Regions from separate parts of the Paenibacillus sp. RRE4 genome, predicted to be linked through region 1. Evidence: riboswitches for the same ligand, from Rfam matches in the RefSeq annotation. Region 1 holds a riboswitch; the other holds the start of a gene.

Region 1 (15,601 bases):
AATTGAACCAATAGAATATAGGCCATATAATCCACCCAAGTACTCCGCTGACTATGTATTTAATACCGATATATATTGGCGGGCTGTCGCCGAAACCACCAAAGAAATCAACCTCTCCCCTGGAGGGCAAATCCGGTTAAATCAAACCAAACAGCTCAATGCGATGGTTAAAACCAAAACAGGGGATGGCAACTTTGGTGCAGAAACCAATGTAAACACAGGCAGCGGAGGAACGACCACGTGGGAGTCCTCCAATCCCTCGGTTGCAACGGTAAGTAACTCCGGACTGGTACAAGCGATTAGCAGGGGTACTACATCCATCACGGTTTTATGGGAAAAAGACGGATTTCAATTAACGACCCGAACAACCATTGGTGTTGAACAGGGAACCGGTGGTGGTGGTGACGACGGAGGCGGGAATACCGGCGGTGGAGATAGCGGAGGCGGTGGTGGCTGTACGCCTACGATTGGATCACCATCTCCAGGTACAACGATGAATATGAGTGACCTTGATCCCAACGCTACAGGTATAATAAATTCAGATAACAGAGATAATGAAACATTCGATGTATTGAAAGGAATTCCTACTTCCGAGTCTCTTTACACTAACGCCTTCGCGGACAGTTATCTATTCAAGCAAGCCTGGACCAAAATGAGCGGCAAAGTGATATATGATTGTAATATCACCATCTCCTATGATAGAGAATGGACCGTACCTGGACCGCAGGTCTGTAATGACGACGGATGTAGGGATGGTACACCTATACCTAAAAGCGATACCGTTCCTAAACCGTACAACTTCCAAATTACACGAGACTATTCCTACTGGATGATTAGCAATCTTGAAGTGTACAAGCTCGTCAAAGCAACGATGAAAAATTATGCATTGCCTGCCGAAACGATTACGATGAATCCTGCCGGTTATGTTCCACCGACACTTGAGTCTAGCAATGATTCTGCCGTTGAACGCCATGTAAGGCCAGGACAAACGTCCTCCATCTCGTACACTCCATCCAAACGAACAGGTGGCTTGAATGCACCCCCGGATGTGCCAGATGACACAGCCCTATTAAAGGGAATGGCAGAAACTAACACACCACAAAGCACCGTAAAAAATGATTTGGTGAAATTCAACAATGCAGTAATCATGAATGATACCGAAGCAACCAAGGATGGGCCGCAGCCAACCAATATTCCTTCACCAACAACAATCGGACGGGATGTTTTGTACACTCCCAACCACAGGATTAGCAGTTCCCTGCTTAACAAAGCCAACACGGAAAGTTCTGGCCAAATCTATTATGATCTACTACCGGGTAACGTGAACGGCGGAGCCCACAAGATACTTCCGATTAATGGAATAAACACCGTTACGGTGCATACCCCCGTCGTAAACTACGCATGGGTGTCGGACGATCAGCCGCATAATCAGAAAACAATACCTGATCCTACCCGTGCTGCGCTCATTCTGGAGCGTCCCTTCATTGTGCGGATCCCTACATCCGGGCAGCACTTGGATGCGTCCAGTTATCCCGGATACGGCAATCGGGACTATGCCAAATATTTTCGCATCAAACAGGTGTTGTTCTCGTTTGATGTCTATACAGCAGATCGAACACAGTTCATCCCAAGCCATACATGGGTCAACATTCCGGTCAACCAAATCGATACAACATTTTATCTGCCAGTATGGGTGGACGAGGGGAAGTATACCATTGAATTTCGGAACATCGCCGAGAATTCACCGGCAAACTTCACAGAGCAGCCCGATGCCAACACCGATCTAACCCATCATGTTGCAAGTGACAAAATACCTGTAGACGTAATCGGCAGGCTGTATGACTTTCATGTGACGGATGTATCCGACTATAACTGGGAGAGTGTATTCCGCAAACGACCAGGTAGCCCGGAACCTACAGGCCATAGCTACTGGAGCGGTTTACGCGGTATCGATGGTGACCCCCGAGGAAACCTCGCTCCATTTGTATTGCCGATTAGACCTGGCAGTCATCCGGTTCAGGGATTTCGAAACGTTGCTGTGAAAACAGGTTATCACTTCAAGTTCGATCTAAAGACAAAGGGTACTATGTTTGGAAAACAGGATGGCATTCGAATAACACCCACATTCTCTTTTATAAGCAAGGACGGTTCTTCCCGTCAGGATGTTGATCTATACTACCATCGGGGGCAGGAACGTCTTATCCGAATTGGTTCAGCTCAGGATATGGAGAAACGATTTGTTGTGTTGAACTCACGACTACGTAATGTGCCCGGCACAGAATTGAGCGACGCGGCACGTTACCAATATACGTATGAATTTTCACCAGACGAACGCAACCGTCTCACATTGGCAGAACACATGGTCAAAGTCGCCAACCAGACTTCACACCAAAAGACCTGGACAGGCCGTTATGACTGGATGATTCTGACGGCGCCGATTCGTACACTTATTGGACCTAAAATAAACATTCCTTCCAGCGTTAACGTGGACCGAGCAAACGCCGCAATCCAGCGTTGGTACGGGGAATACAGTCTGCCGGCTGATGTGTACGCCGTTCCCAAAGGTACGAACCTTGAACCCCTTGCCAAACAGAATATGCTGGATGAACAATCCGATATCTTTTTGAAAAATGGGTACATCGTCGTCAACTTTGATATCGAGAGTCTACGTAACGGCAATACACAGGCACCGCATCTGCAATATATCCATGCTCCACTTATGAATCAGTGGCAGTTAGAGGGCTACAACCGCTCCCCTAATAGCACTAACAACAACAACAACAGTAGTAAATGGCCATTGAAGGATGGTGATGTTCTCTTTTATTACGCGGACCAGTCCAGCCGAAATGACTTTCAGTCTCAGGTGCCTCACTGAGGATTAGAGTTAAGATTAGGATTAGGATTAGGATTCGGGATTAGAGAATAAGGATTATGAAGCACCTCCACCAGATCAAGGAACTATGCTCATCCGTAATAATTAGAAATATCAAAACAACAAAAGGGCTATCTCAAATGAATTCATCTATCAAATGAATTCGCTGCAGATAACCCTTTTTTCTTATGATTTATAACTTTCACATACATATAGTTAACCCATACTATCTGCTTCCAGCCGAAACCTCTACACGCTCACACATCTGCATTTCACCCTTCAACTCTCTCAGCGACAGAGCGGAGGACATCAGACTTCGGGTATACGAATGATTTGCCAAACTGGTCAGCCTTGCACTGTTCACAACCTCCACTACTCTCCCTTGATGCATGACTGCGATACGGTCACTCACCTGCTGCACCACCGCAAGATCATGTGATATGAATATAGAGGAAACTCCTGTCTCCGTACGCAGTTCCATGAGCAGATCCAAAATCTGCTGCTGGATGGAAACATCCAGGGCAGAGGTAGCTTCGTCAAACAGAATGATCTCGGGCCGTACACCAATCGCACGGGCAATGACGGCTCGCTGTTGTTGCCCACCGCTTAATTCGTGCGGATACTTATCCGCATCCAAAGCCGACAATCCAACGCGCTCCAGCAATCTACGTGTTTCCTGAGCAGCCGCCTGCCGTTTCATCATTTTATAATTCAACAGAGGCTCACCGATAAACATGCCCACCTTCATGCGTGGGTTGAAAATCGCCGCAGGCTCCTGAAAAACCATCTGAATCTGCTTGCGCATCTGGCGCAACCTTTCACCTTTCAAACGGGTAATCTGCTGCCCATGGTACCAAATCTCTCCTGAAGTCACCTGTTCCAACTGAGTTACACATTTGGCAAGAGAGCTTTTGCCGCTTCCACTCTGCCCGACAATGCCCAGACACTCCCCGGGATATAACGCAAGATCTACACTTTGTAAAGCCTGAACAGCCTGCTGCCCTTTCAACTCATACGTTTTACATACGTTACTCAGTTTTAGAATGGGTGATCTGTCATTCGTCATGTGCATTCCCCTCCAGCTCAGGTACAGCTTGAAGCAACTTGCGAGTATACTCATGAGTGGGATTCGATATGACACGCAGTGTATCTCCCAGTTCCACCAACCTGCCGTCTACCATCACACCGATCCGGTCAGCCATATGGGCCGCAACCGCCATATTGTGCGTCACGAGCATCATGCCCGTTCCCTTGTCCGCACAGAGCCTGCTCAGTTGGCTCATCACTTCGTTTTGTGTCGTAACATCCAGCGCACTCGTCGGCTCATCCGCCAGCAACAGTTCCGGCTCCAACGTAGCCGCCATCGCAATCGCGGTTCGTTGCTTCATCCCCCCGCTAAGCTGGGAAGCATAGACATGCATGACTCGCTCAGGATCATCCAGTCCCATACGGGCCAGTGTGTGAACGGCCAATCTCCAAGCCTCTTTGCGAGACATGGGCAAGTGGGCACGAATGGTCTCCACATACTGACTTCCAATACGACGAATCGGATTCAGATACGAACCGCTATCCTGAAATACCATCGCGATTCGCTTGCCACGCATCCCTTGCCAATCTTGTTGCGAGTCACGCAGCAACACCCTCTCCCGAAAGACAATCTCTCCTCCGGTGTATCGTCCGCCTACAGGCAGTAGGCCCAGCACAGCCCGGATCAGGGTCGACTTCCCGCTGCCGCTTTCCCCCACAATGCCAATGATTTCTCCTGGCTTCATCGAAAAGGATACATCCCGCAAGGAAGGAACCCCTTCCTTATAACTTACAGACAGATTCTTCATCTCAACAAGCAAAGATGTCGTTCCCCCACGCAAGGACGTCATGACTACTCGACCTTAATGTTGCGGTCTAGCAGATAGAAGTCAATCGGGTACATCGTTGCACCCTTGACATCACTTTTGCTGACGATATTAATCGGCGTATATGTCAAAAACATATAAGCGGCATCATCCAGGATGATCTGCTGCGCTTCTGCCGCAAGGGCATAACGCTTCTCCACATCAAACTCCGAGTGAAGACGTTCAATCAGCTCGTCCAGCTTCGGATTGCTGTATCCGCCAACATTCCACTCCGCGCCTGTTTTGAAATAAAAGTCGAGAATATACTGCGGATCGCCCGTGATGCCTGTGTTAATACTTGTCAGAGCCAGATCATAATTCCCGCTCTTCTGATGGTCGGTGAGATCCTCATATGAGGTGAGCTCCAGCCCAACCCCAATTTCTTTAAGCTGGGATTGCATCGCAGCAGCCACAACGGAATCGGATTCATAAGCTGAGTTAAGGATGAGTTGTAACGATAGCTTCTTCCCATCCTTTTCCCGAATGCCATCTCCGTCTGTATCCTTATATCCGGCCTCATCCAGCAATTGTTTAGCCTTCGCAGGTTCGTAATCATATCCGGTAATTTTGTCGTACCCAAAAGGCAATGCAGAGGTAAACGGACCTTTGGCTGCTTGTCCACCCACCAGCGTATTCGCGTACATATCGCGGTCAATTCCGTAAGAAATCGCTCGGCGAACCTTTACATCACTTAGCAGTGAATGAGTCGTGTTAAACCACACAAACTGCGTACGGAGGCTCGGAATTTCATCAATCGTATATTGTGTTTTATCCTGAAAAAGAGGCATCTGGCTGCGTCCCACGTTACTCGCTACATCAATTTCTCCTGATTGCAGCGCCAGCGCCCGTGTATTGTCATCCTTGATGTATTTCAGTGTCATCGTATCCAGATCAGCCGCACCGCCCCAGTATCCATCGTACTTTTTCACCTGAATCTCCTGGTCGGGCGTATATCCTGTAACCATGAACGGACCGGTAGCGATTGGCACACTCTTGAATTTTGACGTGTCTGCACTTGTATCCACAATAATAAACAGAGGCTCTGCAATATTGCCTAACAGTGAGGCATCAGGCTGCGTAGTTTTGATCGTCAGATCCTGCCCCTTGGCAGTCATTGACGCAATTGGCAGTGTGGATTGACCTCTCTCATTCAGCGAGATAGAGCGTTCGATTGATTTTTTCACCGCATCCGCAGTCACAGGATTGCCATTATGGAACGTTACTCCGTCGCGAATATGAAAATGCCAGGTTGTATCATCGATCCGATCCCACTTGTCCGCCAGTTTGGGAACCATCTTCATCTGCTTGTCAAACTGAACCAGCGTCTCCCCAATAGCCGCGCGCGTCAGCGTCCAGCCATTCCATTCCTCCGCAGGATCAAGGCTGCTCCCCAGCCAGAACAAGGCCACATTCAGATGTGTTTTCTTGCCCTCACCAGTCCCACCTGCCGCACCACTCGCATCCACACCTGTCTTTTTCCTCGTAGCATCGGATGATGGAGTTGTTGAATTTTTATCGTTACCACAGGCCGCGAGCAACAGAATAGTCATCATTGATATGATAGCCAGCAACCATGTTTTTTGAACCTTGCTCATGCTTTCCATTCCCTTCAGTTACACTGTATTTTTCTTGGGATCAAGCACATCTCGCAGACTATCCCCCAGCAAATTAAAAATGATAACCGTGCTAAATATCGCAAGCCCCGGATAGATTAACAGCCAAGGCGCGGTCTGCAGATATCTTCTACCTTCATTTAACATCGCTCCCCACTCGGGATCAGGCGGCTGTGCACCAAGTCCGAGAAAGGACAAACCCGAGATGGACAGCATCATGCCACCCACGTCCATCATGGCCATGACGATCAAAGCGGGCAACATATTCGGCAGAATCGTTCTGCTGATGATCTGGATTTTACGCGCACCGCTGAACGCGGCGGCAGCGACGAACTCTTTTTGCTGAAGAGAAATGACTAGGCTTCGGGCCATCCGTGCATACTTTGCCCACCAGACAACTGACAGTGCGACCACCGTGTTAAATAGCCCCGGCCCTAACATTCCTACTACAGCAATTGCAAAAATCAAACCCGGAAATGCCATCAACGTATCACACAATCGCATCAGCATCGTATCCGCCAGTCCTCGCAAAAAACCTGCAACGACACCAACCGCTACGCCTAAGCTGAAAACAATACCGATCATCATAAATGTGAGCAACAGAGAGGTGCGTGCTCCATATAAAAGTCGGGACAGGACACATCGCCCAAGCTGATCCGTGCCGAGTGGATACTCGGAGCTGGATGGTTGCAATACTTTGGCAAAATTCGTGGCAAGTGGATCGTGAGGTGCCAGAAGCGGCGCAATCAGAGCCAGAACGATCCATCCCGCGGTCAGGGATAGCAAAAAAATAAATAAACGGCGTTGTGTCAGGTATGCTCGAATCTTCATCATCATCTACACATCCACATCCAGTTGAATGCGCGGGTCACGCAGATGTGTCCAGAGATCCACGATCAGATTCAGGGTGACATAGATGATAGCCATCCAGATCACATACCCCTGTATCAGGGGATAGTCCCGAGTGAAAATGGCATCCACCGCCATCTGGCCCACCCCCGGCCATACAAATAAACTTTCCACGATCGTTGCTCCGCCAAGTAGTGCCCCTGTTGTCATGCCCAGAAGGGTCACGATCGGCAGCAGTGAGTTCGGCAAAATATGCTGCCAAATGATTATCGATTCCTTCACACCTCTCGCTCTTGCTCCCACCACGTAATTCTGGCTGATCTCCTCCAGCATGACTGCACGAATCTGCCGGCTATATTGAGCGATCAGTGGAATAGCCAGTGTGACAGCAGGCAGGATCAGGCTGTTCCAGCCGGAATTGCCCATAACGGGTAGCAGCTTCAGCTGCACACCAAATACCAGCATCAGCAACATTCCCAACCAAAAGCTTGGCATGGATAGACCGGCAAACGAAAACAGGCGAATCACATAATCCAGCCATTGATTCCGGCGTACAGCCGAAAGAACTCCGAGCGGAAAGGAAATCAAGATCACCAGAAACATCGCGCTCCCGGTTAACTTGAGCGTTGCTGGAAGGCGGGCCGTTAACACATCCAGCACCGGACGGTCATATTTATACGACGTACCAAAGTCTCCAGTGACTACTTGTCCCAGCCATGTGCCATACCGAACCAGAAATGGCTTGTCCAGCCCAAGCTCTGACCTCACCTGTCTGACCAATTCATCCGAAGGTGTTACTCCGGTGGACATCAGCATCAGTCTGGCGGGATCTCCAGGAGACAGATACGTTAATAGAAATGTCAGGAAGGTGATTCCAAACAGAACGGCGACCAGTTGTAATAACCGTTTAACGATATATCTGCCCAATATTAAAACGCCCTTCCCGGTTTAATGCGCGTGTACCGCCTTTATTCCCATTCCCATTCCCATTCCATTCCATAAAAGCCAATTCAAGCCAAAAAAGCGCCCTTTCCCGTTTCACGGGATAAGGACGCCTTAAATAAACAGATTTTCAGAAAAAATCATGCTCTTTAAACACCTTCCTATCTCCCGTAGGGTACTGCTGTGTTTGTCCAACCTGGCAGGTCTCCTGGCTCCAGTATCATTGCCATAGCAGCTCCTTCCCGGTCTTCTCCAGACCAGTGGATATGCTGCCTGACTCCTCTGTTACAGTGGCGGGACCGCGCCGGCATCACACCGGACTTCCCTTTTAAGCTTCTACCCCAGCGGGTAGAGCACCAAGTTCCACGTATTCAATTCACTAAAAGTTGGTATCTGTTACACTTCTGTATCAGTATAGCGGCATACGGAATAATGTTCAAAACTTTTCTTTCAAAATTTAAAATCATGAATGCGGCTAATCTCGCACTCGCGAACCCTTGGGTGATACCCCCGTCACACGTTTGAACATTTTGGAAAAGAGCAACGGGTCAGTGTACCCAACGGAGTGGGCCACTTCACTCACAGACAGCATCGGGTTACGAAGCAACTCCGCAGCGCGATTCATGCGGTACTCCAGGAAAAAGGCTTGCAACGACTTGCCATATCGCTCTTTGAACAACCCCGATAAATACGTTCGATCCAGCCCGACCGCCTGTGCGATATCCAGAATGGAAGTACGCTGGCTATACCGGTTCTCCATAAACTGCACAGCCTGCCGAATATAAGTCTCTTTCGTCGAAAGAAGCGGATTTTCTTCTTCTTTGATCGGCGAGGATGCGATTAATGCTGCCATAAGTCGGTATAACAGGCTTTGATGTAGCACATCCCCTCCTGCAACAGAGCTCGTTCCAGCCTGAAGCATCTCGTCATACAGCGCTGCCATCATATTCTTATCATGAGCAGTAAACACCGGTTGCTCCTCGCTTAACTGCGCACGTTGCATAAAAGCCTTCGCCTGTACACCTTTGAAGCCAAACCATGAATATGTCCAGGGCTCCTCTTCATCGGCTTCATAATGAATGACCGTGTCGGGTAAAATGAGAAATCCTTGCCCCTCGCCCAAAGGATATTCCCGATCCCCCATATAAACCGTACCATGACCCTCATGTACGTAATGCACGATATATGAATCACGCACCCCCGGCCCCCAATAGTGGGCAGGATCACATGCCTCCCAACCATAAAATAACAAGACCAGTTCCATCTGCGTCCAGCCGGCAGAGACGACATTCATTTCAACTTTCCGACTCATGTTTCCCCTCCTTTCGACGATGAGGTTAAAGATATCTTAATGCGAGCTCTTGTATCCCCCTACCAACACATACAACAAATTATAACAGGTAGAAGAGAGGAAATCTTACTGAAAACGAAAACAAAAATGGGATTATGCCATATTTGAAAGGGTTTGAGCCATAGTGATATGGGCCTGTTCGGCCTATAGTTGGGGTACAACATTTTTTCGGGAAGGATGAACTTGAAGATGAACAAAATTACGTTTCTCGGTGCAGGCAGCACCGTTTTTGTCAAAAATGTATTGGGTGATGTGATGATGACGGAGGCCTTGCAGGACTTTGAACTGGCCTTGTTTGATATTGATGCCGAACGTCTAAATGACTCGGAGCGTTTGTTAAAAAGCCTGGCTCAGTCGCTGGGAAGCCGCTGTTCCGTTAAAACATACCATGATCGCAAAGAAGCGCTCCGCGGAGCTAAATATGTCATCAATGCTATCCAGGTAGGTGGATATGACCCGTGTACGATTACCGATTTCGAAATTCCGAAGAAATACGGCTTGCGTCAAACGATTGCCGACACCCTCGGCATTGGGGGAATCTTCCGTAACCTGCGCACCATTCCGGTGATGCTGGACTTTGCCAAGGATATGCAGGAAGTATGCCCGGATGCCTGGTTCCTGAACTATACCAACCCAATGGCTGTACTCACCAATGTCATGAACGTACATGGCGGAATTAAAACGATCGGTCTGTGTCACAGCGTACAAGTCTGCGTACCTCATCTGTTCGATACGCTGGGAATTGACCAGACGGGTGTCGTTGCCAAAATCGCCGGGATTAACCACATGGCCTGGCTTCTGGAAGTAACAAAGGATGGTGTCGATCTGTATCCTGAGATCAAACGTCTCGCGAGACAGAAACAACTGGAGACCCATGACGATATGGTACGTTATGAACTGATGCATCGCTTCGGTTATTATGTTACCGAGTCTTCTGAGCATAGTGCGGAGTATCATCCGTATTTTATCAAACGTAACTACCCGGAATTGATCGAACGCTTTAACATTCCACTCGATGAGTATCCGCGCCGCTGTGTAAACCAGATTGCTGATTGGAAGGAAATGCGGGAGAAGCTGTTTGCGAGTGAAAATATTCAACATACCCGCAGCCATGAATATGCTTCGCATATTATGGAAGCGATGGAGACAGATCGTCCGTATAAAATTGGCGGAAATGTCATGAACAATGGACTCATCACCAACTTGCCACGCGAAGCTTGTGTCGAGGTTCCTTGTCTGGTCGATGGTTCGGGCATCAGCCCAACGTATATTGGTGACCTGCCGCCACAGCTGGCAGCGTTGAACCGTACCAATATCAACACCCAATTGCTCACCATTGAAGCCGCAATTACAGGCAAAAAAGAGCATATCTATCACGCGGCTATGCTCGATCCGCATACCGCTGCCGAGCTGTCCATGGACGACATCGTGGCGATGTGTGACGATTTGATTGAAGCCCACGGCGATTGGTTGCCAAAATTCTCATAATATAAACATCAAGACATACAAACGAAGATTTTAACCAAGATATATGACCAAAATATATAAATCAAGCACCGTGCCTCTCCAAATCGAAGGGACGGTGCTTTTTTTCACTTTTTTTTCAAATCACTCCGCAGGCAGCAGAAAACGATACCCTATCCCAGGCTCCGTCTGAATATAGGATGGCCGGGTGGGGTCTTCCTTTAGCTTTTTACGCAGATGACCCACATATACTCGCAAATAGTGGCTGTCTGACTCATGATGATGCGCACCCCATACTTGCTGCAAAAGCTGGCGCTGGGTAATAATTTTGCCTGCATTCGAGGCAAGCACCTTTAACATCTCATATTCGGTCGGCGTTAATTTGACCTGCTCTCCATCCAGTTCAACCTGCCGGAGAGCCAAATCGATAACCAATGAGCCAAATCGTAAAATGGGTTCATCCGTTGTTTTGGCCACATGCCGCAGTGCCACCCGAATTCGGGCAACCAGTTCACCCATGCCAAACGGCTTCGTCACATAATCATCTGCGCCTGCATCCAGTGCGGCAATTTTATCGGCCTCTTGATCCTTTGCCGTCAGCACAATAATCGGCACCTGAGACCATTCCCTTATCCGGTGAAGCACGTCCATGCCAGATATGCCTGGCAAACCTAGATCAAGAATGATCAAATCAGGATGCACCACACTTGCCTGGGTAATACCCTCCTCTCCGTCAGCACACTCATAATGATCATATTGGTGAGCCTGAAGAGTCACTTTTAGCAGTTTGCGAATCTGTGGCTCATCATCAATCACCAGAATGCGAGCCCCTAATGCGGCATTCATCTAATCTCCAACCTCTCCTTGCACTGTATAGGAAAGCGGTACTTCATCCCTTCCTACAGGCAACTCTATACGTATTCTTGTTCCTCCATCCGGATTCCCCTCAGCTTGGATTGTACCTCCGTGAACCTCCACAATGCCTTTGCAGATCGCAAGTCCCAGTCCGGTTCCCGTAATATGCTGCGTGGAGGGTGAGCGATAAAACTTATCAAATACGCGAGTGCGCTCCGGTTCCTCAATCCCAACACCCTGATCATCTACGATGAAGGTCACACAACTCTGACTCGGTTCATTCTTAACCCTTATGATCACCATGCTCTCGTCGGGTGAATACTTGATGGCATTGCTGACGATGTTCACGAGCACCTGCTCGAGCAGCACCTCATCTCCGTCAAAAAAGACGGGCTCTTCCGGCAGTTGTACCGTAACTTCACGGTGAGGGCTGAATTCTCTGACTTTTGCCAAAACAACGCTAATCATATCCCCCACATCACACCATTTGCGATTAAGTTGCAGCATACCGCTCTCCAGCCGCACCATGCCGAGCAAGTTGGTCACGAGACGATTCATACGTAACGCGCCATCACGGATGTTGCCTGTTAATTCTCTTCGATCCTCGGGTGTAAAAAGACTGTCATTCTCCATCAGCCCTGTAGCTGAACCGATAATGGCAGTTAACGGCGTACGTAGCTCATGGGATACCGAATCCAGCAACGCAGTTCGGATGCGCTCCGATTCAGCGGTCACTTGAGCGAGGCGTGCTTCCTCAACCAGCTTCACCCGGGCGATCGCACCTGCCGCAAGACTGCCGCAGGCTTCCAGCAACTGGCGTTGCTCCCGCTGCTTTTCCGGCTCATTGGTAGTCATGCGCACGGCAAGTACACCGTGAATGTGATTCTCTGTGCGCAGCGGAACATACAGCCCCACCGACTCACCGAGCTTTGGCGATCCTTTGCCTGCGATCTGCCCCTGTTTATAGACCCAATCCGCAATAGCCAGCTCCGAAGAATGACTCCCCCAGGTACACTTCTCTGTCCCGATCTCAGACGCAGGTTCCTGTTTCATCCAAAGCTTCAGTTCACCCTGCTGATCCGGCAGATATATGGCAGCCGGGCTTTCGAGCATAAGGGATATCTGGCTCGTCATGTTATCCAGCAGGGCATCCAGATCGGTAATTGCAGTGATCTGCCGACTAAGATCATACAGGGCATTCGTTGTGGCTTCACGAGATTTAACCCGATCCAGCTGTTGCCGTAAACGCCCAGCGAGACTTGCCGTCATGATGGCAACGGCCAAATATACTCCAAACGAAATAAGATACCGCAAATCCTCCACCGTAAAACTGAGATAAGGTGGGACAAAAAAGAAATCAAACATAACAACGCTGAGGGTCGCTGCATATATTGCTGGCCCCATTCCCCAATATACAGCACTGATCAGTATGGGAAACAGGTACACCAGAGCAACGTTGACCAGATCATCACTCATACCAATGATATGAAGCAGTATAGTTAACAGGATGATGGCAAGTGTTACCCATATATAGGCGGGAACCCTTTTCTGGCGAGAGATTCCCTGTAAGCTTTCCTGTTCTTTGCCCTCTTCCTCATGTTCAGACAAATTCAATTCCACCCGCTTTATTTATAATCATCATCGGCTACGATTAATACATCGCGATGTCTCGACAGACGAACAAGCTGGTTCACCACCGATCCCGAGCCGCGATGGCCATTCAGCCACCACACTCGCTTCGCCTGCCCCACCACCAGTTGTGTCGCCTTCGCCTCCGTAGCCTTTGTAGCCAAGATGCCGGGCACGTCCCTCAACCTTGCACTTGGATGGATATGAAAATGACCTCCCAGCCGCACAGTGAGTTGCTCCAATCCAGCCAGGTGCTCCTTCACTTCTGGAGTCATTACCATGCCTGTGCCGATGTGTACATGATGGACATGCCAGGATGCCTTCAGCCTATAAGCCATGCGAAAACCTCTGCGAATTAACCGCTCGGCGTGACGGTCACTGCTGACACACACAAAAACCGACTCCTCACGGCGCCATGGGCCCCGTAGTGTGCGCGCCGCTCGCTGCGATTCCAGCCGCTCATCCACATCGTCTGCAAGTTCGCGTAGAGCCAGTTCACGCAGTGCGATCAGATTACCCATTTTAAAAAAATTCGCAAGCGCCTGCTCCACCTTGGCATTTGCATAGATTTTACCCTCTCGCATGCGCTGCCGCAAGGCCTCGGGGGCAACATCAATCAGCTGCACTTCGTCCGCCAATTGCATGATCCGATCAGGTACCGTCTCTCGTACCCGAACACCCGTAATATGCTCAACGGCATCATTTAAACTTTCAAGATGCTGTACGTTCACGGTTGTAATGACGGATATGCCTGCGTCCAGCAACCTTAGCACATCCTCGTAACGCTTCTGCCGAGCATTTCCAGGCACGTTGGTATGCGCGAGCTCATCCACAAGCACCACTTCGGGATGCAATCGTAATATCGCTTCTGTATCCATTTCCTCTAAGCATGTGCCTTGATACACACGCTGCGCTCGCGGGATGATGGACAAGGAGCCGATTTGTTCCACCGTGTCCGCTCGTCCATGGGTTTCCAGCAAACCGATTTGCACATGGATGCCTTTGCGCAACAGATCATTGCCTTCCCGCAGCATCATGTAGGTTTTGCCCACCCCCGGAGCAGCTCCAATATAAATTTTGAATGTACCACGCCGAATCAGCCCAATCTGTTCCTCTATCTCCTGCTCACTGAGTCTGCGATAGGTTTTCTGTTCCGTTTCACTTACTTTTGTCGGCACAACCCGTTCGCCCTCTTGCGCCGACCGATCTGCAACCAGTAGTAAATCTACTCCTTGCAGTTTGCGAAGCAACGAGTTAATGAGAGAGCCCTGCCATAACTCCTGCCAGCTTGTACGCCGCGAATGTCCCATAACGATCCGGGTAATCTCCTGTCTGATCGCATACTGTGCCAATGTTGCCGGGATATAGCGGTGATGGATGACCGGAAGCTCCTCCATGTGCCCGCCGATCTTCTCCACCAGTTTCATCATACTGCGGCGAAATACCGTAGCTTCCTTCGTTAGTGGCTGTTTCATTGGACGGAAGACAACGACATGCAAGCTCCCGTTCAATCGACGGGCAATCTGCTGTCCGCGCTGAATGTAGATCGAACCGTTCCAGTGGTACTGCGCGGAGACAAGAATACGTTCCATAATGCCTGTTGCGTGCGGAAGGCCCATTTCCTCGCGATGTTCACGTAAAGACTCGTTAACCCCTTCTGCAACAAGTTTCAGTGCCAGCTCACGTAAAATCCCGAGATTACCATGGCGAAAAATATCCATACCCCCGTGCCCTTGCAGGTGACCTTCCGCAAGACGACTCAAAATGGTCTCTGGCGTAACGTCGATCAGCTTCACTTCATCCGCCAGTTCCAGTGTGTCTGCCGGCACGGTATGTGCCACCTTAATTCCTGTGAGCTGTCTGGCAAGTTCGGTATACCCCTCCAGCTCATACACATTCACGGTAGTTATGACACTGATATTGTGACGCAATAGAAAACGGATATCCTCCAGTCTCGTTACATGTCTTGCCCCTATCCGGTTTCGATGTGCCAACCCATCGACCAGAACAACCTCCGGATTGCGAACTAACAATGCATCCAGATTCAAGTCTTTCATCTCCGCTCCGTCACTGCTCCGAATCCAGTGGATGCTGGGTACACGCTCAAGCTCACCGAGCTGTTCTACCGTTTCCG
Region 2 (15,601 bases), on a different contig from region 1:
TCGGATCGCAAGTTCGCGTGCATCACTGGTACCGCATAACATGAGGATCATGAACGCTTCACCTGCTCGGAAGTTGATGCCACTTGTGCCTTAGAAGAGGATGAATGCTGCTGTACATTTCCTTCTGCTCCTGCTAAATTGTGCTGCTGTTTGCTCCGATGTCCATCGTGCTCATGATGCGAGTGATGTAGCTCTTCGTCATGGTCATGATGGAAATCAAGTGTCGCCTCACGAGTAACGGCCGCCAGCTCGGAGTACCCACCGTCGTGCTTATGATCATGACGTTCATGCTCATCATCATGACTATGGACATGCTGACCTTCGTGCTGATGGTCGTGTCCATGACTGTGGCTATGATCATCGTGGTGGTGATCATGATGGTCGTGATCGTGCCCGTGGTCATGGTCATGTCCGTGATCGTGATGATCATGGTGATCATGGTCGTGGTGGTCGTGATGATCATGGTCGTGATCGTGGTCATGCCCGTGGTCATGGTCGTGATGGTGGTGGTGATGTTTGGCTGCTTCAAGTCTGAATTGGCAGTTGTCACAGTTGGCTGTAACCCGTCCGTATAACCCCTCATGCGCACGTTCCAGCACCAGCTCGACCAGTTTCGGATGGAAACCGAAATAACCACCGATTTCGACTTGAATATCCGGATGCGCGGTTGCAAATTCGGCCGTCATCTCATCAATGCGTTTAATCAGCACACCGGTAAAGAGGAAATACGGCATGACAACAATTTTTTTCGCACCAAGCAAGAGGCAACGTTCCAATCCATCCGGGAAAGAAGGCTGGGTTACGCCGATAAAGCTGCTTTCCGCCCATCTGTACGGTAGCTTCTCCCACAGCATACGGGTCATTTTGAAAAAGTCACTGTTGGCATCCGGGTCACTGCTTCCCCGTCCAAGCACAAGTACAGCGGTCTCTTCATCAGTAACCGTAGCAGGCGGAGCGGCCACTGCAACTGCTGTATCTGTTCCACCTTCACCTTGAGCTGCAACACGTACAGGTTGCGCCTCTTGCAGACGAGTTTGCATAATTTGCACGACTTTTTCATGCACACCGATCGGACGCCCATAAATAAACTGCACTTGCGGATAACGTGCTTTGGCACGATCAATCGCATTCGGAATATCAATCTTGGCATGTCCCGCTGCAAATAAAATAATCGGTACGAGTACGACGCGTGTCGCGCCTCGATCTACACAAGCCGTAACTCCATCCGCAATACTCGGTCTGGTTAATTCCAGAAAACAGGTTTCCACCAGTGTGTTCTCCGGTGCCTGCTCAGCGACCTCACGTGCAAACTCCTTTAACTCGCGGTTCCCCTCGGGATCACGGCTCCCGTGTCCCACCAACAAAATGGCATCCATCTTCTATATTTCCTCCTCTGTCCGATCCGTAGATCGGATTTCTCATATTCGTAAGGCTCTCCACTCGGCTCCAAGGAAGAAAGGTATAACCTATTTCTAATTCTGCAATGGGTTCAACTTTGCATGTCTTATCTATCTATATCAGCCGGGCTTCAGCCGAGGATTGTGTTTCGTTTATTTTTTGGTGTTGTGACCACTCATTCTCCGTAGATGACCCTGCCTCTGATGCTTAAGTGGACTTTCAGGCTTGACCCATACATACCATGCAATTCCACTTCTTAGTCACCGCAAACCGGATTCACTTCAACGGTGACTGGCGCATCCACATGACGGAAGCCTTGAATGACACCTACGCGTTTGAAAAACTTGTGGAACCGCTCGTTCGGATGTCCCTTTTCCTTGTACTCCGCAACAATGCGCTCCACAATGCCGCCGATCTGATCACCCGGAATGCCCTCTGCTACAGGCTGAGCCGGATGTGCATTGCGGCCAAACTTTTTACCGCCAAGGAACAGATCGTAGCCGCCCTTGCGGTACACGATGCCGATATCCTCCAGCACTGCTCCGTAACAAGCCATCCCGCAGCCGTTTAACGCCACACTCGTTTCCTTCGGAGCAGACAATCCGCCGATCACTTCTTGCAGATGGTTAGCCATCGGCACCGCGTCGTCCTTCTCCAGGTTGCAGAAGTCACAGGCTTTGACCTTGATCACGTCCCCAATCGGCACCACGATAAAGTTCGCTGCGCGTAGCTCGTCTACCAGCGCATCCGGTTCAAACGTCGGCACTCTCAGAATGATCTGGTGCTCCGGCGTATACTCCAGCTCGCCGTCCTCGCTTGCGCACTGCGCCAGCAGGGCCATCTGCGTGGCGGTGAACTTTTTGTTGCCCACGCCGGGCGACACGCCGATCTCAAAGAGCGGCGCCTTGCGCCCCGGCACGGGCACAGCAGCGGCTGCGCCAAGCACAGCTGAACTGCTCGCGCCCTGCGCGCCCGCGGCTGCCGGGCCTGACGCCGATGCGTCCAGCCAGCGGCTTGCCGCTTCGCCCGCGAGCGCACCGCCTGCCGCGAGCCGCGTCAGCGCCTCCGCGGCGAGCTCGGCTGCGCCGGCGCGTGGCGCCGCAGCGGCAGCGCGCGGTGCGGCCTCTGCCGCCGCGGACGCGGGCCGCTCTGCGGCAAGCACGGCGGTGCCAGCACCGCTCGCCAGGCTTGCCGCAGGCGGGGTCGCCGCCCATGCGCTTGCGGGCGGCTGCCCTTGCGGAGCCGTGCCTGCTCCGGCGCTGGCGCCGCGCAGGGCTGGCTCCGCCGGCGGCACGGCCTGCGTATCGCGGGCCGTGCTATTGCCCGCTGCCTCGCCGGAGGCGGCAGCGCGGGCTTCTTGCGCGCCGAGCGACCATGGCTCGGCTTCGGTGCGTAGCCGCTCATGGGGCCTGAGCGGCTGTTCCGCGGAGTTCAGCGTATATTTCCGCTGATATCCGCGCGGGGTGACCATGAGGCCTTCGTACATCATGGTCGAGGAATTGCCGATAATCACGGTGGTTAACATACCGATATCGTGATTCAGCATCTCCTCCAGCGTAGTCATGACCACGTCCTGACGTTCCCGATATGCACTTTTGACCAAGCCGACCGGTGTCTTCGGATCACGGTAACGAAGCAACATCTCTTGCGTCTCTACAATCTGGCGTGTACGCCGTCCACTGCGGGGATTATACAGAGCAATAACAAAATCAGCCGATGCCGCCGCCTCAACCCGCCGAATAATGGTTTCCCATGGTGTCAGATGATCGCTGAGGCTGATCGTACATGCATCGTGCATAACAGGCGCACCCAGCAAGGAAGCACACGATTGAATAGCCGACACGCCAGGAATAACCTCGACAGCTACGCCTGTATCCGGCTTCCAGCCTTGCTCGATCAGCACCTCATATACAAGTCCTGCCATACCGTATACCCCGGCATCCCCACTGGAGATTACGGCAACAATGTGGCCTGCTTCCGCTTGTCTTACCGCTTCCTGTGCCCGGCTGACTTCCTCCGTCATGCCTGTACGCACAATGGCTTGTCCATTCAACAAAGGCCGGATCAGATCCACATAGGTGTTATATCCAATGATGACCTCGCTTTCCTGCAATGCATCCAGTGCCCGTTTGGTTATGTGCTCCATCGCACCTGGACCGAAACCGATGATCAGCAACTTGCCTTGCTTTTGCATCCCTTTTCCCCCTCACTCCGCTTGTCATACGATTAACGCCCCAACCTTGTTTATCTAAAAAGTTCCCCGATATAGATGGGGCTCTTTCACTTTATTTCCCTGTCACTCATCATTCCTTCTGCTCAACCAGGTAACTTTAACTTCATTCCTGTGCAAAAAAACAAAAAAATCCCATCCTAATCACGGATGAGATATGCATGTACTTACACTCAGGAAATCTGGCCTGTAACATTCCATAATAAGGAATTGCATACAGCCATAATAGCCCATATAGAGCCTCACAGGACAACCCACGGTTTGTCCCTTTCCCGAACTTATCGTACACCACTCCTTTCCGCGAAGGGTTTGGTGACACACGCAAGGTAGGTCTCCTGGCTCTGGATCATTAGCTTTCTTTCCTGTCTTCCCCGTTGTACCGAGTGACTTTCATGGAAAACGCTTCACCATTACAGTGGCGGGACCGCTCGGGACTTGCACCCGATTCCCTGTTACCTCTTGCTTTATGCAAGAGCACCTTGCTGCTTTCATATTGTCTTCATCATACCATCGGTCAGGAAATAATGTCCACGCTTCTCAAGATTGTCCTAACCATTAATTTTGGATAAAAATGAAAAAAGATCCCGATCCGCAAAAACGGATCAGAACCTTTATATATCCACCAGATACCTGATGTGATTTCTTCTAAACTTAATACTCCTCTGTATACAAATTGCGTCTTCTATTCTACATACGGCTATGTCGCAATCTTTCAATATTCACATTGAGGCCTTGCTCCGAACATCTAAATATCTCTGCACGATCTGCCTTTATTAATCTTCGCGGACACCCACCGGATTCGCGGCAAAATAACGTCCCAGTTCAACGATGAGCGCTCCCATCTTCTCTTCGTCTGGTACAACCAGCGCTTCGATACCTTCCTCACGCATCGCGTTCGCCGTAACTCTACCAACAGAGGCCGGGACTACCCCTTCCTTGAAAGCTGTTAGCATCTGCTCCAGCTTCCCTTGAGATGTCGCATATTCCGTCAAAAACCGAACCTGCGGCCCACTTGTAAAGGCCACCGCATCTAACTTATGCTGAATTACTTCATTCAGCAGTTGCTCCAGCTCTGTCTCTTCCGGCGGTACGTGACGATACGGCAACACCTGCCGCACAATAGCCCCTTGTTCTTCTAACCAGCGAACCAGCTTGGGGGCAGTCTCCCCATGCAACTGCAACATCACCTTTTTGCCTGTCAGATCATGTGAACCAAATTCACGGATCAATCCATCTGTACTACCATCATCATCTCGTACAAGTGGTGTCAACTTCAGTTTCTTGAGTGCATTCACTGTTTTGTACCCTCGAGCCGCAATGCATGATCCAGCCAATACATCCCGAAGTTGCCCGGCTATATCCATGTCCTCAGCCATGTCGAACAAAGCATCCAGCCCCATGCCCGTCGTCAAAATAGCCCATTCCGGCGGATCAGAGATCCAGGAAACCAGTCCATCTCGAATGTTACGGTCATCCAGAAACACTGTGCCTTGCGCAGGACGCACAAGCGGGATTCCTCCCATCTTCTCTACCAATAAAGACATCTCTTTGGACTTTCTCGGTCCGGTTAACGCCACACGTACCCCTGCCAAATGTTGAGCCATTTATGTTCCCCCCGTTTATTAAGCCGAAAGTTCACCAATCTGACTACAGTATACAGGCTCCTTGTACGGAGGGAAACCATGCCTGCTTGCTTTCCGAGCTCTTTAGCTATAACGATTTTTTATGGTTTTTATCAGGAAGGCTGCAGATTACCGCCGCCATGGGATGTTTTACCTTTCTTCTTTATAGATTTTTCCGCTGACTTATCACCAGACTGCTCCTCTGACTTGCCTTCTGTCTTCCCTTCAGCGTGATCTGATTCACCAGATGCCTGCTCCTGCTTCTGTTCTGCTTCCTGCTGTTTGCCTCTGGATGCCCTCTCTCCCGATTCAGAGTTCGGGGCATGCCCAGCCTCCTTTTTCCGTGGACGAAGAAATAGAAAGAATACGATTGGAAACAGCACCTCAAATACAATCGCAACCCATGTCCATTCCCGAGTGAACCGATTCAGCTGAATCGCATTGCGGAAAAACCAGAACGCACATACAAAACCGAGCAACGCAATGGGTCCGGTTAGTACTTTACCAGACACTTTGGGAATCATGCGTTTTAATCCCCAGCACACAAAATACAGGTCAAATGCAATCTTGGTTATGATACACGGCAAGGTTGCTGCGGCAAGCGCCAGATCAAACCGATCCAGAAAGTCACTAATCTGCAACTGTCTTGCCAGCTCATACGATGGATACACCAGCCTCGAAGCAATAGGTACACCGATGGATGTAATGGTTTCGATGACAATAAGCATCATCAGTAGTGCCGTGACGATGTTGCCAGTGAAAATCGATTTCACTCGAAAGTCACTTCCCCTCATCACAAAGGGCAGAGCAATCATCTCTCCATAAAACGAAAAGAGATACCAGCTCCCCCTGCCCACACCCGCCAGGTCAACATCGAAATAGGGCTTCAGGTTATCCAGATTGATCTGCTGAATTAGCATAAACGGCACAATGATGGAGTTTAACAAAAAAAGAGCCACATACAGCTCCACCATGCCAACCAGAGAACCCAAACCGCCCCGCACGATAAATATAGCCATAATGAGCAACGTAAGCACAATAATAGATATTGGTGTTGTTTCCAGCAATGTAATACTCACATAATCCCCTGTTAACCGAATATCTCTCGCAAATACAAAGAAAAAAAACGCGATGTACATCAATCCGGCCAATCTTCCGAGAAAGGGGAATCGTGTCATTAACGATTCAAACAGATCCTTATCCGGAAAACGCCGCTGGACACGGCTGAGCATCCACATCGATGTAAACATAATCAGCACAACCGGTATGTAACAAAGATAAGCATGCTGTTCTGCGTAAAAAATAGCTTGTGTATGAGGTTGCAGCAATGTACCCGTAATACTAAGCAACATGAGCATCAAGACCATTTGCCTGTGCGTTACCTTCTGAATCATCCTGTCCCTCCTTCCGTACCAGTTTCTTGCATACTAAGATGACATAAGCCATATCCTCAAGGCATTGGTAGCAGACGTTGAATAATATGACTCATCCATACGGATACAAACACGGTTTTTTTCAACGTTGTAACATAAAACCAGATCCCTGTTCCAACCGCGATGATGACATAAGATAACCATCGATTGATAGGTGCCGCCTGCTTCAGATGCCTGAAATCCATAATCAGCACCCCGATTACCATTGCCAGATAAGTGTACAGTAGCGGTTTAATCATGTATAATGTCCTCCTCTACGACTCCAATCGGTTTATTGACAATACCGACATTCTCAATAATGACATGCGGTTCCACAGTTACCTGAACCTCCGGATAGAGAAACTCCCAACGATCCTTAATCTTGTCCCACTCCTTCGGTAATTGTCTGTGGATAGAACGACCGATGCCAAGAATGTCCGCTTTGAATTTGTGTTGAACCAGCTCTACGCCTTCCTCAATATCCTCTTTAATCTTCCGATGCACAGCCTCATTTAAATTTAAAATTTCTTTCTCACGCCTGTCACCGTAATCGGATTCGTTATCCACAATGACCCCTTTGGCATACAATCGAATGGTTACACTCACTTTGCCATTCACAATCTTGGGATGCAGCGAAGAATTGTTCTCGTTCAATTTAATGAACAGGTCCCCTTCTCCCCGCGGGGCCTTAATCATGACCTCGGGTTCATTGGCTTCACCCATGGCAAGAATCAAAGCATCGGCAGGGGCCTTGTCCATCATGCCCACCAGCTTGTCTTTTTTGAAAATAGCCAAGCCGTCCAGTTTGATATTGGTTACGGCGCCCTTCCAATCCTGTGGTACATTGTCTGAAACGGATGCGATAGGTAGAAATGGGTCCACTCCTTCATCCAGAATCGAGTCTATAAATGTTTTAAGGGATCTTGGATTCCTCGTGTTAAGAAAACATAATTCACGCACCATCTCGGAAGGGAACTTCTCAATCGGTGCATCCGTGTCTATAACTTTATGCGCTTCACCCCTGGTGACAACAGGCAATGCCGACAAGCGGTTAAGCGGATATCTTGTGAACAGGTCAAGCATCGGGGCAACTCCCTCCCGTGCTAATGCTTCTCCAATAAGAATGGTGCGGCGATGAGCATAATAAATTCGGCGAGAGAGTGACTTCTGACCCTCAAGCGATGTCCCCCGCAGTGTACGAGCCGTATTAGAGAGGATAAACCACGGTTTATCTCCGCTCGTTCCTCCGCCGCCACCTTCACTGCCCGAAGCACCCGACTGTCCAGGGAGGGCAATCTGCAGGCTAGACCGGTAATCCTTCCCTTCTTTATCAACAGCAATACCAATGACAAACGCAATATCATTAATCTCTTCGCGGTCCCAGCAACCTGCAAGCAGAGATGTACACAGGATCAACGAAATGACAGCCCTATACTTCATAAGAAACCGCATGGAATCACCATCCTTCCTCTGCTTCGGGCGAACCATTAATATCTCTAGCCATACGTTTGCGATCCCGGTGCACGGTCGAAGGACGATTAATCATTTTCCACCAAGGCACCCGGACCAAAATATCTTTGGTATCCTTCTTATGGTATGGACTCACCCCTGACAGATAAGGTACACCAAAAGATGTCATCTGTGTCAGATGTACAGAAATCAACACTAGACCAATCACGATGCCGTATAATCCCAGCATGCCTGCCAGAAGCATGATCGGAAACCGTAACAGCCTTACGGTAATGGCAAAGTTGAAGCGCGGAATGGTGAAGGATGCAATACCCGTCATCGATACGATAATAACCATCGGGGCAGAGACGATACCCGCCTGCACGGCAGCTTGACCAATCACAAGGGCACCGAGAATACTGACTGCTTGCCCCACCGTTTTAGGTAACCTGACCCCGGCTTCCCTTAGCGCTTCAAAAGATAATTCCATAATGAGCGCTTCAATGAGTGCCGGGAAAGGGATGGCTTCACGGGCACCAGCAATGCTGAGAATCAGTGTAGTTGGTAGCATATCTTGATGAAAGGTCGTAATGGCGATATACAGAGCCGGCAGGAACAACGCAATAAATACAAACAAAAAGCGTATCCAGCGAATCAGATTTGTAATGAAGAATCGCTCATAATAGTCCTCACTAGCCTGTAACATCTGCCACATTGTCACGGGAGCAATCAATGCAAACGGCGTTCCGTCCACCATGATAGAGAATCGACCTTCCAGCAGATTTGCGGCGACTGTATCCGGGCGCTCCGAATAGTGCATCTGTGGAAACGGGGAATTCGGGTTATCCTCGATAAGCTCCTCGATATAACCGCTCTCCAGAATACCGTCGATCTCAATCTTCTCCAGACGTTTTTTGACATCCTGAATCAATTGGGGATCAGCGACCCCTTCCAGATAGACCAAAACGACATCCGTTTTGGTGTCGGAGCCCAGCGTCATACTTACCATTTTTAGCGCAGGTGTCTTCAGTTTGAAACGTAACAAAGACGTATTAACCCGCAGCGTCTCCGTAAATCCTTCCCGAGGCCCCCGGATCACCGACTCCGTCTGCGGCTCCTCTACCCCTCTACGTACCCCACCTTTCACGTTGAATAGCCAAGCTTCGGCTTTTCCGTCCATAACCAGTAAGGCCGATGAGGCGAGCACGCCCTCGGTCGCGGCAGCCCAGGTCTGAACTCGTTTGACCTGCGTTAATTCAATTCGCGTATCATCAATCGGCACATCGGGCTCGTCTGTACGTTGCTGGATCAGCCCTCGAATAAGCGGGCGTAGCATATGCTCCTGAATATCAGCCGAATTCACGATGCCCTCGACATACACGAGAAGCCCCTGAACCTCCGGTGTGATCATAACGTTGCGGAACACTACGTCCGAAGAGTTCGAGAAGATTTCTTTTAACGCCTGGATTTGAGTTGTATGTACGGCACTGATCGGTTGTTTCAGAATAGGCGGGGACGGCAGTCCCAAGGGTACATATTTGCCGCTGTCGGTCGCTGATGCTGAACTCCTGGACTTTTCGCTACCTTTTGATGATTTATCCGCCATTATGCCGCCCCTCCATTCTTGGTTTTTATACAAGGTAGCTTGTGCCAGAAGGCAGGGAATTATGTGGTCTTTTTTTACAAAAAAAAGCCTTCCTCAAGGGAAGACTTAACGATCGAAACGATCAACTTGAAAACTGAACCATACATTTAAATCAAAACTTACACCATGAACAGAATAACAACCCCAGATCTTACGCTCGTCCTGATCGGTTAGTCTGCAAAATAGTCATCAGGTATATATTGAATTTCGGACTTGGCATAGATGGTAAGCATGCGCCGGTCGCTGTCATATTTTACGCGGTCGCCATCAACATAATACCAGTGCTTTGTCAGAGGACGGTCTTTGCGCTGTACGAAACGAAATACGTTTAACTCCTGTCTCAGCTCGATGATCTTCAAGGCAGTCTGCTCATCAAGTCCCATTACAGTGAACAGGTATCCTGTTCCTTCCTGCTGAAAGCGATAAGACAATGCTGCATCCGTCTTGCTGTTCGCTAGCCCACGCCCGGTCACCCCGTGTTTTACCATGAACCATTCCTGTTGTGCCATACGTATCGTTCCTCCTTTGATCTTGGAGTGGGAGTTCTTATTCTTATTAAGGCAAATCAATCAACATATAAAACGTATCCTCATGCCCTTCCAGCTTCATAGAAGAAGTCTGCTCCACACGTGCGGTATCTCCTGTATAGAGCACATGTTCATGCTGCAGGCCAAGCTTGCCCTCAATGGAGAAAATGTACATGCGGCGACCTTCGTTCTGTTCATAATCAAGCGTCATGCCCTTGGATAACCGCCCAAGGTAAATCGTCATGTCTTGATGAACCGTGGCCACCCGCGGCCCACCATCCGATGATGCTACAGGCACAAGAGCCCCTTCCAGGGCAGCTGTATCAAAAGAAGTCGTTTCATAAGATGGCTGTAGCCCTTTCGTATGTGGCATAAACCACAGCTGGAGGAGTCTAACCTCCTCGGTATCCGAGGCATTATGCTCCGTATGAATGACGCCACTTCCTGCCGACATGCGCTGAATGCTGCCAAAGCCTGTTACGGCAACGTTACCCAGACTATCTTCATGTCTCAGCTTGCCATGTAGCACGATGGATACAATCTCCATATCACTGTGTGGATGTGCCCCAAAACCGCGACCTGGTGCGATGACATCATCATTAGCTACCCGCATAGGCCCAAAAGCTGTGTTATCCGGGTCCTGGTACTCCCCAAAGGAAAAGCTGTGACTCCCTCGCAACCAGCCACGGTCAAAGCTGGAACGTGCTTCGGATGGAATAACCTTAATCATATCGCTGAGCCTCCTCATAATAGTTAATATTCGTGTATTATCTTCTTAATTTTTCTTAGTAGCATACTTATTCTCATTATATCAAATGTTAAGGTAATACGTCCAAACCAAAAAAGCGAGGAGTCCTTTTCCATATCAAAAAGCTCTTTACTTGTCCGTCCGATTCGGCAATTATCGTTACCTCTTCGGACGGTAAGCAAAGAGCTTGGTCGCAGAAATTATGCTGCGCTTCTATAATTTAAGTTACACTTTTCTTTGGTTCTTTAGAGCATGCTTTTAATTATACTCCACGCCGTATGCCACATTTCCCTATGATGCAGATCAAGCACTCACATTTTGTTGACTGTTCTGACGTGTAGCTCCTTGTCGGTTAAACAGATAATCCAGTGCCAGAAAACGGCTGCCTGTCAGGAGTAGAGTCAATGATCCTGCCATCAGCATGTAATCGAACTCTGTTCCCATCAAAAATGGTTGCCCCGCCTTGGCTGTGAACACTGCACCGACCATAACCGCGATGAACAACAAAGCAAACACCCGTGTACCCAGGCCCAAGATCATGGCCGCGCCTCCTGCCAATTCGATGACAGCAACAACAGAAGCCATAAAACCGGGAATGCCTATACTTTCGAAGAAACCAACCGTACCGCTAATTCCACCCTCGAATTTACTCCAGCCATGTAATAGAAAAATGAGACCAATCATAATCCTTGAGAAAAAAAGTCCAATTTCAATGGTTTTGTTATTCATCACGTATCTCCCCATTTCATTCATAATTTTAGTCCTGATGGATTGCTTGGTTCATGGCCGTTTTCTATCCAATCGACCACACAAACAAGATAGACAGCAACAGAAACACCGTTACCGAGATTAGAATGGCATACCGCGGTAAGCGCAGTGTAACATCACGTTCGGGGTCGAGCAGACGGGAAATGCGCACATTTACCGACGTATCGGCAAACGAAGACTGAATCGTCATCGCTCTTCCCTCCCCAGATGGCGTGCAGGCACGGAGCAGTTTCAAGAGTGCACTGCCAATACCGGCAACATTACCCGTACGTTCAATCGCTTCGTTATCTGCTAAAATTTCTCTGACGATCCGATATTGCTGTGACGTATGTTTCAGCACAGGAATATACGGCATCATCGTAGCAAATACCGATAGCAACGTTGTTTTCAGCGGATCTCGATGCCACAGATGGTGAACCTCATGATACACGACGGCCTTCTCTTCATCCGTATCGAGCATACGGAGCAGTCCTGTTGAAAGTACGATGCAAGGGCGCCATAACCCGATCGTAAACGCGACCGGAGAAGGTTTGTCCACAACGAGAAATCGGGGTTTCTTCAGATGTCTGTACCTTGCATTCAATTCTTCCGACCAAGCACGAATCTCCATGGAGCGGAGCTTGGTTACCGCGGCGCGTGTCTGAACAATTCGTCTAAGCAACATCCAGCTTGTGCCAGCGAAAGTCAGCACAACCAGAAGCATCAGGAACTGACCTACAGACATCCACCCCATACGACTCATCCAGTGATTGCACAGCCACAGCAGATTCAACCGGATGTCCCATCCAAATATTTTGTACATCGCATACATGAACATCTGCATGAGCACGAGTACAGGAATACCCAACCCGACGGTGAACAAAATCTTGGAACGGGTCTTCCACATCTTAATCGTTATCCTTTTTCCATTGCTTAATCTTCATCTCGAGCCGTTCAATCAAGCCTTCGTCGGCTTCATCTAACGCATCCAGCATGTGATTCACTGCCAGTGTCCCGAATTCATCCACCAATTCCTGGGACAGTTCCTTGGATTGATTGTTCATAAAGTCCTCCCTGCTTTGTACAGGCTGGTACAGCGATGTGCGGCCCTTCTGTGTTTTGCCTAGTAATCCCTTATCCACCAACCGATTCATCACAGTCATAACCGTATTGAAATTTACGTCTTTGTCTTGCTCCAGTGCCGTCTGTACTTCACGGATGCTACTACCGGGACGAGCCCACAATACTTCCATAATCTTGGCCTCGAGTGGTCCAAAAAAACGATTCAGTCCTCGCTCGCCCACTTTGAAATTGAGTATTCTCATATTCTGACACCCCTCACACTACCCATTGTAGTGTCCAGAAACGAGAAGTCAACCTCTATGTCAGGTATTTTATGTAAATGATTTGTAAAAATGTTTTTCATTTGTGTATAAAATAACATAAGAAAACCGGGCAATGCTGCAAAATCGCAGTCATACCCGGTTCGTATCATGACCTTTCCAAGCTGGTATCAAGACCAGCTATCCGCTTGTTCAAAATGCAGGAAGTTCCCGTATCCACAAGTAGTCTCGCTTTATTTTGGCATATGCCCAGAGATATCCACGCCCAAGCCATGAGCCAGTCGTCCACCCAGCTGTCCGTCTGCCCGGAAGAAGTGGCATAATGCTCGCATCTGGATATCTACCGGTACGGCTTTGAGATCATTCGTCAGATTATCCAGTAGATGTTGCTGTTCTTCTGGTGTGAAGGAGCGGAACAGTTCCCCTGCCTGCGTGTAATCATCTGTTTTCTCAATCTTTTCTCGTGTAATATGCCCCTGCAATGGAACCTGAGTTTCCCGATAAGCCGGATCTTCCTGTGGACTGTTACCTGAGCTGTTAGGCTCATAGTTTACGGGAGAGGGGTCCTGGTTCACGTTCATGAGCCCATCACGCTGATGATTGCGCACAGGTGCATACGGACAATTCACTGGAATTTGCAAATAGTTGGGTCCAAGACGGTGCCGCTGTGTATCCGGGTAGGAGAACAGACGACCCTGCAACAATTTATCCTCAGACGGTTCAATGCCTGGCACGACGGCACTTGGTGAGAATGCCGCCTGCTCCACTTCCGCGAAGAAATTCTGAGGATTACGATTCAATGTCATCGTCCCTACTGTCTGGAACGGCAGCACATCCTCAGGCCATGTTTTGGTCGGGTCAAGCGGATCGAAGGAGAAATCATCCATCTGTTCCGGCTTCAGTAGTTGCACTTGCAGCTTCCACTGCGGAAATTCTCCGTTTTTGATATGTTCATGCAGATCACGTGTTGCATGGTTGAAATCCTGACCCTGAACTTCAGCAGCTTCCTGACGTGAGAAAGCGCGAACCCCTTGAACCGATTCCCATTTGTATTTTACATAGTGAACTTCGCCCTGGGCATTTATCCATTTAAATGCGTGTACCCCGAAACCATCCATCTCTCGGTAACTCGCAGGCGTTCCCAGATCAGAGAACAGCCAAGTCATCATATGTGTGGATTCCGGTGTCAGCGTCATGAAATCCCAATACCGTGCCGGGTCCTGAATGTTGGTATCCGGAGCCGGTTTGAGAGAGTGCACCATATCCGGAAATTTAATCGCATCCCGAATGAAGAAAACAGGCAGATGGTTACCCACAATATCATAATTTCCTTCACGTGTATAAAATTTAACGGCGAACCCGCGCGGATCACGTGCGGTCTCAGGAGAACCCGTACCATGAATTACAGTTGAAAACCGCACGAGCACATCCGTTTCTGTGCCCGGCTCTTGCAGGAAATCGGCTGACGTATATGCCTTCATGCTCTGCTCCAGCTTGAACACCCCATGTGCTCCTGCACCTCTTGCATGGACAACCCGTTCAGGAATGCGTTCGCGGTCAAAATGGGCAATTTTCTCGATCAGATGGTAATCCTCCAACAAGGTTGGCCCTCTTCTACCTGCTGTGCGCGAATTCTGATTATCTCCTACCGGTGCTCCCTGGTTAGTTGTCAAACGATCTGTCATCCTGTTGTCCTCCTTATAATGGGTCTCATGTCTGCTGTATCTATCTACTAATTCCAATCATATTCACCGTTCGTTCAAATATACATTTAGACTTGATCTAACTGTTAAAATGATTCTAACATGTCCCATCTATCTACTGCATGAGGTTCGCATGAGGTTCAGATGAGGTTGTTACGCTAAAGATGAATGAAACATGAAGCATACAAAAGAGGTTTCATATGACACCGGAAAATAAAATAAGGCGTAGATCATTTAATAAACGATCTACGCCTTATCTGAATCGCTAACAAGATAACCATGAGCTCATATTCCCAATCGCAATTACACTACGTGAGGCCATTCTTGTATCCTATACAGGTTAGTGTAAAATCTTTAGTTCAACTTGTATGGGATACTACTAATCCGCCAAGCGGTAGCCTACCCCTCTAACCGTTACAATATATTGCGGCGAAGACGCATTATCGCCCAATTTTTTACGCAAGCTTTTGATATGAACATCCACCACATTGCTTCCACCTGTAAAATCAGTCTCCCAAATATCACTAAGCATCTCTTCACGCGAGATGACTGCACCTTTGGCATCAATCAGCTTGAGTAACAGATCATACTCCGTCTTGGTCAGATGAATGCGATCCTGATCACGCTGCACACTCATCCGTTCCCGATCCAGCACCAAGTCTTTGAATCCGATTCGCTGTCCCTCTTCAGGTAAAAAAGCTCGCTTGGGCATCACAGGACTGCTGCCAATCATGCGCTGTACCCGGTATAGTGCCTCCTGCGGGCGTGCAGGCCATA

What was found. Region 1 has a riboswitch for cobalamin ahead of nikB (nickel ABC transporter permease). Riboswitches for the same ligand answer to the same signal wherever they lie in the genome.
Region 2: it holds a riboswitch for cobalamin, as region 1 does, so the genes downstream of both, cobJ (precorrin-3B C(17)-methyltransferase) here and nikB (nickel ABC transporter permease) in region 1, are expected to answer to the same signal.

Annotation. Positions count from the first base shown of each region.
Region 1 covers NZ_JAUZUT010000006.1:26,809-42,409, forward strand. The annotation lists gene Q9R46_RS22450 (DUF5704 domain-containing protein) at 164-2,875, shown strand; gene Q9R46_RS22455 (ABC transporter ATP-binding protein) at 3,099-3,938, opposite strand; gene Q9R46_RS22460 (ABC transporter ATP-binding protein) at 3,928-4,749, opposite strand; gene Q9R46_RS22465 (ABC transporter substrate-binding protein) at 4,752-6,359, opposite strand; gene nikC (nickel transporter permease) at 6,378-7,214, opposite strand; gene nikB (nickel ABC transporter permease) at 7,215-8,153, opposite strand; cobalamin riboswitch at 8,350-8,544, opposite strand; gene Q9R46_RS22480 (AraC family transcriptional regulator) at 8,644-9,480, opposite strand; gene melA (alpha-glucosidase/alpha-galactosidase) at 9,709-11,007, shown strand; gene Q9R46_RS22490 (response regulator) at 11,128-11,829, opposite strand; gene Q9R46_RS22495 (DUF4118 domain-containing protein) at 11,830-13,446, opposite strand; gene Q9R46_RS22500 (histidine kinase) at 13,464-15,601, opposite strand, start outside.
Region 2 covers NZ_JAUZUT010000002.1:202,553-218,153, forward strand. The annotation lists gene cobK (precorrin-6A reductase) at 1-51, opposite strand, end outside; gene Q9R46_RS17955 (sirohydrochlorin chelatase) at 48-1,376, opposite strand; gene cobJ (precorrin-3B C(17)-methyltransferase) at 1,655-3,592, opposite strand; cobalamin riboswitch at 3,937-4,125, opposite strand; gene Q9R46_RS17965 (uroporphyrinogen-III synthase) at 4,402-5,232, opposite strand; gene Q9R46_RS17970 (GerAB/ArcD/ProY family transporter) at 5,364-6,644, opposite strand; gene Q9R46_RS17975 (hypothetical protein) at 6,701-6,922, opposite strand; gene Q9R46_RS17980 (Ger(x)C family spore germination protein) at 6,915-8,114, opposite strand; gene Q9R46_RS17985 (spore germination protein) at 8,119-9,717, opposite strand; gene Q9R46_RS17990 (hypothetical protein) at 9,927-10,265, opposite strand; gene Q9R46_RS17995 (pirin family protein) at 10,312-11,013, opposite strand; gene Q9R46_RS18000 (DoxX family protein) at 11,335-11,760, opposite strand; gene Q9R46_RS18005 (M56 family metallopeptidase) at 11,825-12,685, opposite strand; gene Q9R46_RS18010 (BlaI/MecI/CopY family transcriptional regulator) at 12,687-13,103, opposite strand; gene Q9R46_RS18015 (catalase) at 13,355-14,806, opposite strand; gene Q9R46_RS18020 (winged helix-turn-helix domain-containing protein) at 15,204-15,601, opposite strand, start outside.